Regions from separate parts of the Marinobacter panjinensis genome, predicted to be linked through region 2. Evidence: predicted binding sites of a transcription regulator. Region 2 holds the regulator's gene; each other region holds the start of a gene.

Region 1 (4,168 bases), on a different contig from region 2:
GGGGCGTACAGACAATGGCCAGGTCCGGGCTGAACTCCATACGGGCCACTTTCCGGACGCAGGGCACGCCGTGTACGTTGTCATAATCGTTCTGGTTGACCACCAGCAGCTGGCCGGGATAACCACCGCCCATGAGGTTCCGCAGCACCATACCACCCAGGTTATCTGCCCGCTCCGAGGCCCCGATAACCACTATGGAAGAGGGGTTGAAAAGGCTTTCCAGGTATCGGGTGCTCAAGCTTTACTCCTTGCTGCGGATCGACCGGGCGGATGTACACCCTATCTTAGGCGCTTGTCTGGTGATGTAAAATGTCTATCGACACCATAAGACCAAAGAAACACGGCAGGGCTACCGTATCCCTGATAATATTGAACAAAATACAAGCATAACCAGAGCGTTCGGGATCAGCATGACTACGGGATTTTTCTCTCACGACGATTGCATGAAACACACCATGGGGGCAGAGCATCCGGAGTCCCCGGAACGGCTTGCGGCCATTATCAGTTACCTGGCAGATACCGGCATGGAGCAGGAACTGGACTGGGTAAGGCCGGATGAAGCCACGCGGGACCAGTTGCTGACCGTTCATCCCGAGCGCTACCTGCATCAACTGGAGCTGATGCAGCCCACCAGGGGGCGGGTCTATACCGACCCCGACACCGCGATGATGCCGGATACCCTGCGGGCCGCCCGCCTGGCCGCCGGCGCCAGCATTGAAGCGGTCGACATGGTTCTCAGCAGTCAGCTCACCAATGCATTCGTGTGTGCCCGGCCACCGGGGCACCATGCCGAGCGCAGTAAATCCATGGGTTTCTGTTTCTACAACAACATTGCCCTGGCTGCGATGCGCGCCCTGAATTTCCACCACCTGGAACGGGTAGCCATCATTGATTTTGATGTCCACCAGGGCAACGGCACCGTCGATATCGTGGGCGGTGATGAGCGCATTCTGATGTGCTCCAGTTTTCAGCACCCGTTCTATCCCCACTCACATGTACACCGGCAGGCTGAGAACATTATTAACACCCCCATCCAGGCCGGGACCTCTGCCGACGAATATCGTAAAACGGTGGAAGCCGCCTGGGTGAAACGGCTACAGGATTTCCGCCCACAGCTGGTACTGATTTCCGCCGGTTTCGACGGCCACCGGCTGGACCCCATGGCGGAACTGAACCTGGAAGTGGAAGATTATCGCTGGCTGACAGAGATGATCACCAGCATAGCCGCTGACTCCGCCAATGACCGGATCATCTCAACACTTGAAGGGGGGTATCATCTGAAGGCGCTGGCAGAAAGCGTGAATGCGCACCTTGAAGTGCTCAATTCAATTCGCTGATTGCTGAATTCACTACCGGCGCCTCAGGTGCCAGCGGTCAGGTATTGGGTGTTGCGGCATCATAGCCATTGGCCTGCTGCAGATCCGGCCGCTCCCCTTCCCGCTGCAGACGGATAGTGGTGCGTCGGTTATCCGCCGGGCGGCCTGACACCTGGTACTGATCCGCATGGGCCCTGACCGTCACCATGTTGGTATCAACACCCTCCCCGATCAGGTAATCCGCCACCACATTGGCCCGCTCTTCGGACAGTGCGCGGTTATTGATACGGCTGCCACTGCTGTCCGTGTGACCGTCCACGAAAATCCGTTCCACTGTGGAATCTGCCTGAACGTAAGCCACTATGTTATCCAGAAGCTGCCTGTCGGCCCCAGAAAGACTGGTACTGCCGGCTGAAAACGGGATACGGGAACGCTTGATCTGGTCATAGTTCACCGGCAGCAAACCGGAAGTACAGGAACGGTAGCCTGAAAACTGGCCGGCAAAGTTGATGTTGGAGACCTTCACACGAACCGGGCTGCCGTCGTACCAGGACTCCCGGGTCACCGTTGGGTCCATCCCTTCCAGCAGGCCCTGAACCATGTTCATGGCCTGGCGTGAATCCAGTGACACCGGGCGACGACCGTCGTCTATGTTTACCCGCCCCAGGGAGCGGGGCGCTATTCCCGGGCGCCAGGATGGAGCCTCTACAACCAGCATGCCCCGGCCAGGGCGCATCACCGGCGTTTCCGACTCCAGGAAAAAGGACAGGGATTCGCCGGCCCGATGACGGAATATGGCACGGCCGTAACCCGGCACCTGGTGCACCAGGGTGCATTCGAAGACAGACTCCGACAGGTACCACTGGCTGTTCTCGATACCGGCACCATAGGTGGCGGCCTGGGCCGCATTGGCGGCAACCAGTAAGCAGCATGCACTACATGCACTAGAGATCACTGCACTACGCAGGAAGGCTGGAATTCGTGCCATACCATCAGTCCGTCAAAGAAAGTTCACTGGTTACTTAACGGCCGCCACAATGCATTCTTTAGGGTTCTGGCCTGAAACAATCGATGACGGCTTCTGATATAATTCCGCCAGAATTTTTCAGGGGCCCCCACACCAAACGCCCCGGCAAGCCGGAAACCGTCAATGACCAATCAGATCACCATTACCCGCCCGGATGACTGGCATCTTCACGTACGGGACGGAGGCATTCTCAAGGACGTAGTGCCAGCCACCGCCCGCTGCTTTCGCCGCGCCATTATCATGCCCAACCTGGTGCCACCGGTAACCGATGCGGAACAGGCGATGGCCTACCGCGACAGGATTCTGGACGCCGCCAGGGGTTATGACTTTGACCCACTGATGACGCTGTACCTGACAGAGAGCACTACACCGGACCAGATCCGCGACGCCAAAGCGGCGGGGGTGGTTGCCGCAAAGCTCTACCCTGCCGGTGCCACCACCAATTCCGATTCCGGTGTTACTGATATCCGCAATATCTACCCGGTACTGGAAGCCATGAAGGATTGTGGCATGCTGTTGCTGGTCCACGGTGAAGTGACTGATCAGGACATCGATATCTTTGACCGGGAGAAGATTTTCCTGAAGCGGGTATTGGCGCCGACACTTGAAGCCTTTCCCTCGCTGCGGGTTGTTCTTGAGCATATCACCACAGCAGACTCGGCCGAATTCGTCCGCAATCACGAGGGTGACAACCTGGGTGCCACCATCACCCCCCAGCACCTGATGTACAACCGCAACCATATGCTGGTAGGCGGCATTCGCCCTCACCTGTACTGCCTGCCGATTCTCAAACGTAACCGGCACCAACAGGCATTGCTGGATGCGGTCGTCAGCGGCGACCGGCGCTTCTTCCTGGGTACCGACTCGGCACCGCATTCAAAGGGCCGGAAAGAAACCGCCTGCGGCTGTGCCGGTTGCTATTCCGCCTACAGCGCCATTTCACTGTACGCAGAGATCTTCGAAGACCTGGGCATTCTCGACAAGCTGGAAGCCTTTGCCAGTTTCAACGGCGCCGATTTTTACGGGCTGCCACGAAACACCGACACCATAACCCTGGTGCGGGAAAGCTGGGAAATGCCCGCTGAGCTGCCCCTGGCAGATGGCACCATCGTCCCGCTGAAAGCGGGTGAAAGCCTGAGATGGCGCCTCGCCCAGAACTGATACAACACCTGTTCCTATACCAGGCCGGTGGAGCTGGCCAGAAACTCCGGGAGTTCAAGTGACTGACGAAAACAAAGAACGCCACCCCATGTCCCGCCGCTTTCGCGGATTCCTGCCTGTTGTGGTGGATGTGGAAACGGGCGGATTCAATCCCGAGCGGGATGCCCTGCTGGAAATTGCCGCTGTCATAATCACCATGGATGAAGACGGCTGGCTGATCCGCGGAGAAACCCACCTGCAGCAGATTGATCCGTTTGAAGGCGCCAACCTGGAACAGTCAGCCCTGGATTTCACCGGCATTGACCCCTGGAGCCCCGAGCGGGAAGCGGTTCCCGAGCGCGAGGGCCTGAGCGAGATATTCGGGCCGATTCGTAAGGCGGTCAAAGCCCACGACTGCAAGCGGGCCGTGCTGGTAGGCCATAACGCCACCTTCGATCACAATTTCGTGTTCGCCGCTGCCCTGCGTGCGGATATCCGCCGCAACCCGTTCCACCCCTTTTCCACGTTTGATACCGCAACCCTGGCCGGGCTTGCTTACGGCCACACCGTACTGGCGCAGGCGTGCAAGCTGGCAGGCATTCCCTTCAGTAACAAGGAAGCCCATTCTGCCGCCTATGATGCCGAGAAGACCGCCGACCTGTTCTGCGGCATCGTGAACCGGTGG
Region 2 (4,168 bases):
GTTGTCGTACCAGGAAATACCGGATAACAAACAGATCACCATTGTGGCATCCGTTGGCCAGTAAAGGCCGCGGACGGCAAGGCGGAAGGCGCCACGTAGCGCTGACCGGGGAGGAAGAGTCATCATGAAAGTAAAACGGTTTTTTGCCCAGAGCATGGCAGAGGCGCTGCGCCAGGTGCGGGACCAGATGGGCCCCGATGCAGTGATTCTGTCCAATCGTCGTGTGGATGGTGGCGTCGAAATTGTGACAGCGCTGGATTATGACGAAAATATGGCGCGCCAACGGTTGGGAGATGCAGCACGGGAAGCCACCAATGGATCCCGGCTGGCAGAGCTCCAGGCGGAACAGCACCGCCGCCTGGAGGATGAACTTGGCCGTTCCCGTGAGCGAATCCGGGAAGTCCGGGAAAAGCGCTCCGGGTCGGGCGGCCGCAATAATGGTTCGGATCAGGGTTATGCCAGTCTGGCGGCCGATGCTTTTGGCGGCAGCGAATTAACGGTGGAAGAGCCTGTTAACGCGAACCCGGGCTATTCCGGTGAACTGGCCCAGATGCGCGCTGAAATCAGCTCTCTCAGGGACCTGGTTGGTGCCCGCCGGGCGACGGCCGAGCCTGAAAAAACGGCAGTGAATGCGGTGCAGCAACGGTTGGCCGAACGGCTGCAGGAATTCGGTCTGGGCCAGGAGCTTGCCGGCTCATTGTCTCGTCGTCATCGTGCCGGGCGTCTTGAAGATGGCTGGAAACAGTCGCTGAAAATGCTGGCAGCCGGCGTAAAAACCTCCCGAGCCGAGTGGCCCGAGGAGGGTGGCGTCTATGCCCTGGTGGGCCCCACAGGCTCTGGCAAGACCACCACCATCGGCAAGCTTGCGGCCCATTATGTACTGCGCCACGGCGCCGATTCCCTCGCATTGGTGACTACGGATCGCTACAGGGTGGCTGCCCACGAGCAACTGTTCGTGTTCGGGCGTATTCTGAATGTCCCGGTGCGGGTAGTGGATGAGACCCATTCACTGGATGATATTCTCGACGAATTGTCGGACCGCCACCTTGTGCTGATTGACACTGCAGGCCTGACCAGTACCGATAAAGGGTACGATGAGCAACTCACGGAACTGGCCCGCAGTCATCACAATATTCGCACCCATCTGGTGGTTTCTGCGACCAGTCAGCCACGCATCATGAAATCCGTCTGGCATTGCTATAAGATGGCAAATCTCACAGGGTGTGTGGTGACAAAAATTGATGAAGCACTGACCCTGGGAGAATCGCTGGGATTTGTTATGGAAACGGGATTGCCGGTTGCCTATTACACTAACGGCCAGAAGATCCCTGAAGACCTGCACCACGCCGAACCCATTCCGTTGGTGCGGCTGGCCGTGGAAAGGCTGAAAAAACTCCAGCAGCAAGAGGCGGTCGCTGTTTAATAACAACACAGCCTGTGGTTCAACGTGGCAAGAGATCAGAATCAGTATGAGCAAACCACATCCGGTACAGGTGATTGCGATTTCCGGCGGGAAGGGGGGCGTTGGCAAGAGTAACGTTGCGGTGAACCTCGGCATCGCCCTTTCGCAGAAAGGGCGGCGTGTCGTGCTGCTTGATGCCGATCTTGGTCTTGGCAATATTGACGTTTTGCTGGGGATTACCGCCAACCGGAACATCCAGGATGTTATTGCCGGTGACTGCGACCTGCGCGATGTGCTGGTCAGCGGTCCTGGCGGAATCAGGATTGTGCCAGCCTCCTCCGGTACCCAGCGCATGACCCAGCTGTCCTCGCTCGAGCACGCCGGGCTGATCAATGCCTTCAGCGAACTGGGCGACCAGATTGACGTTCTGATCGTGGATACCGCGGCCGGTATTTCCGACTCTGTGGTCAGCTTCCTGCGAGCCTCCCAGGAGTTGTTGCTGGTCGTATGCGATGAACCCACCTCCATCACCGACGCTTACGCCCTGATCAAACTGATGAACCGTGATTACGGCACTAACCGCTTCCGCATTCTGGCAAATCAGGTGCGTAACGAGCAGGAAGGCCGCCATCTGTTTGAAAAACTGACCAGAGTGACCGAGCGGTTTCTGGATGTAGCACTGCAATATGTGGGTATAGTGCCCTACGACGAGGCCGTGAAAAAGGCGGTTCAACGCCAGCGCGCCGTGCTGGATGCCTATCCCCGTGCCAAGGCATCGCTTGCCATCAAGAGCCTGGCGGATAAAGTCGACAACTGGCCGTTACCACAATCGCCCCGGGGGCATCTGGAATTTTTTGTGGAGCGGCTCGTCGAAGTCTGATTTTGATCCTTCACTGAAAAGCCGGATACATGACATTGGCGAAAGAACTTGGAATCTACCACCGGACCGGCACGCAGGGGCCCTCACAGCTTGTTGAGGAGCAGGCGCCGCTGGTCAAGAAAATCGCACTTCATCTGATGGCCCGGCTGCCGGCCTCGGTCCAGCTTGAGGACCTTATGCAGGCTGGTATGATCGGTTTGCTGGAAGCGGCCCAACGTTACAGCTCCACCAGGGGGGCTACCTTTGAAACCTATGCAGGCATCCGGATCCGCGGTGCCATGGTGGATGAGATCCGCAAGGGGGACTGGGTTCCCCGCTCCGTACACAGAAACTCCCGCCGTATTGCCAAAGCCATCAAGGCCGTCGAGGACCGCCTGGGCCGTGAAGCCCTGGACTGGGAAGTCGCCGAGGAACTCGGCCAGAGCCTTGATGAATACCACTCCTCACTGAGCGATGCCAACAGTGGCCGACTTTTTAGCCTCGATGAGCTCAATGAATCCGGCGACCTGCCGATAAACGAAGCAGAGACCAGTGACAACCCACTGGAAGGCCTGACATCGGACAACTTCCGGAAGAACCTGGCCACGGCCATTGGCGATCTGCCAGAGCGCGAGAAACTGGTGCTTGGTCTGTACTACCAGGAAGAACTGAACCTCAAGGAAATTGGCGCAGTTCTGGGTGTCAGCGAAAGCCGGGTGAGCCAGATCCACAGCCAGGCGGCGCTCAGATTGCGGGGTCGGCTCTCTGACTGGAAGAAGTGACCTCTGTCGCGTAGCAGTCGTTGTGCAGCGTTGCAAAGCATTCTTTACTGTAGCCTTTTGGTAACCGGTGCTTTACAACCGGCCCAAAGGCAACACAATAAGCGGTAAATCTGCCGGCTTGCTGGACTGAGAGCCGGAAGCCAAAAACGAATTCCGGGCGTTTTATACTGGAGGTCCCATTGGACAAAAACATGAAAATCCTGATCGTGGATGATTTCTCCACCATGCGACGGATCATCAAGAACCTGCTTCGCGATCTTGGCTTTACCAACACCGATGAAGCGGATGATGGCAATACCGCGCTGCCAATGCTCCGCAGCGGAAAATACGATTTTCTGGTTACCGACTGGAACATGCCGGGCATGTCCGGGCTGGACCTGCTCAAGGAAGTCCGTGCCGATGAGAACCTCAAGACCCTGCCGGTGCTCATGGTAACGGCCGAAGCCAAGCGGGATCAGATTGTGGCGGCGGCGCAGGCCGGGGTGAATGGCTACGTGGTCAAGCCGTTCACTGCAGCGGTCCTCAAGGAGAAGATTGAGAAGATCTTCGAGCGAATCCAGTAATCAGAGGTCGGACGGGCTCCCATGAGCGAAAATGACAAGAACCATCAGGGCCTCGACCCGGAGATTACGGAAAAGCTCCGTAGCCAGGCCGCTGAACTGGCTGAACAGGTCAATGCCGGAGAGTATGCCCGGGCCATGACACTGATCAATGAGCTCAGCGAGGTAAGGGATCAGAGTCTGTACCGCGAGGTTGGCCGGCTGACCCGCAGCCTCCATGAGGCAATTCGCAACTTTCATGTTGATCCGCGTAATGATGAACAGTCCGAAGCGCTGTCAAAAATGACCGACGCGTCGGACCGCTTGGAATACGTGGTCCAGATGACGGGAAAGGCGGCTAACCGCACCATGGACCTGGTGGAAGAAGCCATGCCCCGGGCCAGCGCCATTCGTGATGAAGCGGCAGAGCTGAGGGACGAGTGGCAGAGGCTGCGCCGCCGTGAGATGGCGCCGGCGGAATTCCGCGAACTCTATGCCCGGATAGATACCTTTTTTGTCAGCCTCAATACCGATGCCGGCGCGATGTACCAGAACCTGTCGGAAATACTGCTGGCCCAGGATTTTC
Region 3 (4,168 bases), 2.0 Mb from region 2:
TCCGAAAGGCACAGTAGTGAAGTACATGGCGTTAGGAATCGAGCCCTTGTAGTAGTAGGAGGCGGTGTGCCCCATGTCGTACTGGCCCGCTTTCACCATGTCGAAGATGCCAAACGGTGCTTTGTGCTTATTCGAGGAATCGATGCGGAACTGCAGGCGGCCACCGGACATCTTTTCGGCCATGGCCGCCATGTTGCGCGGTGTTTCGCCCAGGATCGGGGAGTTAGGCCCCCAGGTTTCAGCAAGGCGGATAGTGTAGGTTTCTTGCGCCAGCAGTGATGTGCTTGTCAAAGACAGCATCAGAGCCAGGGCAGTCAGGAGGGGTTTGAAAGAAAACATAAGCGAGCCCTTTTCCGTTATTATTGGAGTTGGAACATACGGCTCACATCATAGCTTGCTGGCCGGCTGACGCCAATCGTCAACCGGCCGATAGCAAAGGTTTTATACTTTGAACTGCCCCACCAGATCCCGCAGGTTCTCACCCAGCCGCGCAAGCTCGTGGCTGGCTTCGTTGGTCTGGGTAACACCGGTATCGCTGCGCTGAGCCGCATCCACAATACGCACTACGTTCTGATTGATTTCCTCGGCCACCTGGCTTTGCTGCTCAGCCGCCGTGGCAATCTGGGTGACCTGATCGTGGATATGCCCCACGGATTTTTCGATGGTCCGCAAGGCATCCGTGGCGTGGTTGATCCGCTCGACCGTTTCAGTGGAACGGCTGCGGGAGGCGTCCATCCGCTCAACGGCTGCGCGGGACTCGGTCACGAAGCCATCGATCATGCCACGAATCTGGTCTGCGGATTCCGCGCTGCGCTTGGCCAACTGCCGTACCTCATCGGCAACTACCGAGAAACCACGGCCATGCTCGCCGGCACGCGCAGCTTCAATGGCGGCATTGAGTGCCAACAGGTTGGTCTGGTCGGTAACCGCGTGGATCACATCCAGCACCTGGGTGATCTCGTCGGTCTTTTCGGCCAGGTTACTGATGCGGGTAGAGCTTGCTTCAATTTCGTCCGAAAGCTGGTTGACCGAAGACTGGGCGTTGGCAATGGTCTCACCGCCATCCCGGGCCAGCTTGTCGGCATCGGAAGCGGCACTTTCCACTTCGTTGGCATTGCCGGAGATCTGCTGAATGGTCGCGGCCATTTCGTTGATGGCCGAGGCAATCTGGTCGGTCTCCGAGCCCTGTTCCTGAACCGATGCCCGGGTTTCCGTGGCAACGCGGCTGAGCTCTTCAGCGGCAGACGCAACCTGATCGGTCGTCGCACCCACTTCCCGTATGGTGTCCTGGATTTTCACGATAAAGGCATTGAATCGGCGGCCCAGCTCCGCCAGTTCATCGCTACCTTCGTCTGGGAGGCGGTGGCGGAGATCACCCTCACCCTCGGCAATGTCCTTCATCAGGGCGATAACCCGATTCAGCGGGTTGGTGACAGTGCGGCCAACGAAGACACCGATCAACAGGGCAATGATCACCACAATCACGGTTACCAGTACAATAAAGCCCAGAGTCTCGGCGATTTCCTGTTCGATATCGGCCCGGGCTGTGGCGATTTCTTCTTCAATATCGGTGACATAAACGCCGGTGCCAATCATCCAGCCCCAATCCGGAATGATGGTGGCAAAGGACACCTTGGGCTCAACCTCGCCGGACGCCGGATTGGGCCAGTCATAACCAAAATAGCCATCGCCCTCTGCCGCATCGAACAGTGACCGTATCAGTTTCCGCACATCCGGATTGGTGGTAGGCCCTTCCCGGGAAGGATCCGGCGCATAAGCCAGGTTTTCCAGGTCACGGGCGTAGGCAAACACATAGTTGCCGCCTTCAAACCTTATGGAACGCAGGCGGTTCCTGGCCGCTTCACGGGCTTCCCTGTCTGACAGGTCCGGATCATTCTTGGCTTCCAGAACCACCGAGCGGGCTGCATCTACCAGGCTTTTCAATCCTTCCTTGCGCGAGTCCAGCAGGCTGGCCTCCAGTCGCTCAAGCTCGGCCTCGCCGCCACTCTTTATCTGGGCAACGGTAATCCAGGCAAGGGTCGCCGCCGTAATCATTACCGGAACAAGAACGCCCAGCAACAGACGGGAACGAATGCGTAGCCGGCTCAGTAAGTTCATTGGTTATTACTCCGAAAAATGTTGGATACTGTGCGCAATTATCCACAATGGTGCGCCCGGGTGTGTTCCAGTTTGTAAAACGTACGTAAACAGGCAGGCTGCATCCTCGTACTTCCATGCCGCAATTCGTTAGCGTCCCGGCATTTCGTGTTTAAAGGGTTATCGGCCAATAGCTGAAGGGCTTGAACCGGATTTAGACGAAAGGCCTGGCTCCTGTTCAGAGGCGCGGATGAAATACCTGTATCTGATTCGACATGCCAAATCGAGCTGGGCCGATGACAGCCTCGGTGATCACCAGCGCCCCCTGAACAGCAGGGGGCGAAAACAGCTTGGCCCCATGAGTAAAGCGGTGCGTGCGGCAGGCGTTCTGGATGGCCCGATCTTCTGTAGTAATGCGACCCGCGCACAGCAGACCCTGGATGGACTTATTCCGGGAGACTTGCGTCGGAACACTTACGTAGAACCTGCGCTCTACACCTTTAACCACAAGTTGCTGATTGACTGGCTACGGGAGCGGCAGGAAGAAGAGAGCATCACCCTGATTGGCCACAATCCCGCCCTGGAAGAGCTGGCGGGCTACCTGCTGAAACAGGCGCCGGAAAGTTTTCCGACATGCGGCTTCATGCAGATAGCACTGCCGGTAAAAAACTGGCACAAGCTGGCGCGGAACAAAGGCCGACTGAAACAGTTCCTTACGCCCAAAGATGTCAGTTATGAGCAATTCAACCGCAAGCGCCTGAAGCTCCCGGGCAACGAAGACACACCTCTGACCCGACACATCCCCGAGACACTGCAACACCAGTACCAGCGCATACGGGATCTCGAAACCGGGGTTATCCGGGGCTTTGATGACGAATTCCTGCACCAGTACCGCATTGCCATCCGGCGTAGCCGCGCCATCGCCGAATCCGTCAGCGAGACAGGCGGCGACTCCGACCTGCGCAAGGCAACCAAGGCACTGAAAAGGCATGCCCGGGCCACCAGCCAGCTCAGAGACCTGCACGTATTCCTTGCGGACCTGGAGCGGTGGCAACTTAAAGCAGAGACACAATCGGCGCTGGTCAGCTCAGGCGCCAGAAGTCATTTCGCCAACCTGGCAGACCTTGAGCACCGCGCGCTCGCCAAGCGAATGGCCGGCAAGAAATACCGCAAGGACATGGACAGCTGGCACCAGCTCATCACATCCCACTACTTTGAAAAAAAGACCCGGAAACTGACAACGGCAGACATCCGGAAAGCGCTGAACAGGCGTATAAAGCAATACAACACGTTAACGCAGCAACTGAGCCAGCAGGCACCAGACGACGACTACCATAGCCTGCGGAAACTGCTGAAACGCATACGCTACCTGGCCGAGCTGAACAAACCTGCGTTCCGGAAAATGCTCAGACAACTGAAACAACGCCAACACCGATTCGGTGATTTTCAGGATCTGCGCGTGCAGATCGATATGCTGACGTCCTTTCGCAACGGTATCGCCACCGAACCCGACATGCTTGAGCCCGTAGCAGGACTGAATGACCTGATAGCAGGCCTGACGGCTGAAAAAACCAGCGTGCGAGATGACATACTCACCCTAGGAGGTATTGATGGACACCCTGTTCTATGACGGCCAGTGCCCTTTGTGCGCAAAGGAAATCGGTACTCTGAGGAAACTGCAGCGGGGGGATCTTGTGTTCGCGGACATCCACGCCCAGCAGAACCGCAAGGGTATGCTGCCAGATCGGGAGGCGCTGCTACGCCGGCTCCACCTGCTGACCGGCGACGGCAATTGGGTGATTGGCCTGCCCGCCAACGTGCGTGCCTGGTCTCACACCCGCCTGGGATTTTTTTTCAAGCCGTTACTCTGGCCGGTCATTTACCCCGTTGCAGAGCGCATCTACGAAAGCTGGGCAGACAAACGCTACGATCGGAAATACGCCTGCGGAACCTGTGAGGTTTAACTATCTAGAACCGGTACTCAGGGCCGGCCGAGAATACATGAATGTCGGATTCGAAGTTCTCGACATCCCCGATGTTATCGCCAATATTCCGCAGATAATCCCATTCC

The links. The regulator FliA, encoded in region 2, starts transcription of late flagellar genes. The targets are predictions, from matches to a motif close to CTAAAGTTTNNNNNNNNNNNGCCGNTAA.
Region 1: the regulator FliA is predicted to act here: its motif matches at 2,339-2,366, upstream of FDP08_RS19065 (flagellar protein MotY).
Region 3: the regulator FliA is predicted to act here: its motif matches at 2,278-2,305, upstream of FDP08_RS14440 (methyl-accepting chemotaxis protein).

Annotation. Positions count from the first base shown of each region.
Region 1 covers NZ_SZYH01000002.1:600,743-604,910, reverse strand. The annotation lists gene FDP08_RS19075 (bifunctional acetate--CoA ligase family protein/GNAT family N-acetyltransferase) at 1-238, opposite strand, end outside; gene FDP08_RS19070 (histone deacetylase family protein) at 411-1,337, shown strand; gene FDP08_RS19065 (flagellar protein MotY) at 1,375-2,304, opposite strand; gene pyrC (dihydroorotase) at 2,467-3,504, shown strand; gene rnt (ribonuclease T) at 3,563-4,168, shown strand, end outside.
Region 2 covers NZ_SZYH01000001.1:1,173,489-1,177,656, reverse strand. The annotation lists gene flhA (flagellar biosynthesis protein FlhA) at 1-64, shown strand, start outside; gene flhF (flagellar biosynthesis GTPase FlhF) at 125-1,423, shown strand; gene FDP08_RS05305 (MinD/ParA family protein) at 1,470-2,282, shown strand; gene FDP08_RS05300 (RNA polymerase sigma factor FliA) at 2,312-3,043, shown strand; gene cheY (chemotaxis response regulator CheY) at 3,223-3,606, shown strand; gene FDP08_RS05290 (protein phosphatase CheZ) at 3,628-4,168, shown strand, end outside.
Region 3 covers NZ_SZYH01000001.1:3,148,441-3,152,608, reverse strand. The annotation lists gene FDP08_RS14445 (TRAP transporter substrate-binding protein) at 1-339, opposite strand, end outside; gene FDP08_RS14440 (methyl-accepting chemotaxis protein) at 442-2,118, opposite strand; gene FDP08_RS14435 (CHAD domain-containing protein) at 2,348-3,727, shown strand; gene FDP08_RS14430 (thiol-disulfide oxidoreductase DCC family protein) at 3,708-4,061, shown strand; gene FDP08_RS14425 (outer membrane beta-barrel protein) at 4,066-4,168, opposite strand, start outside.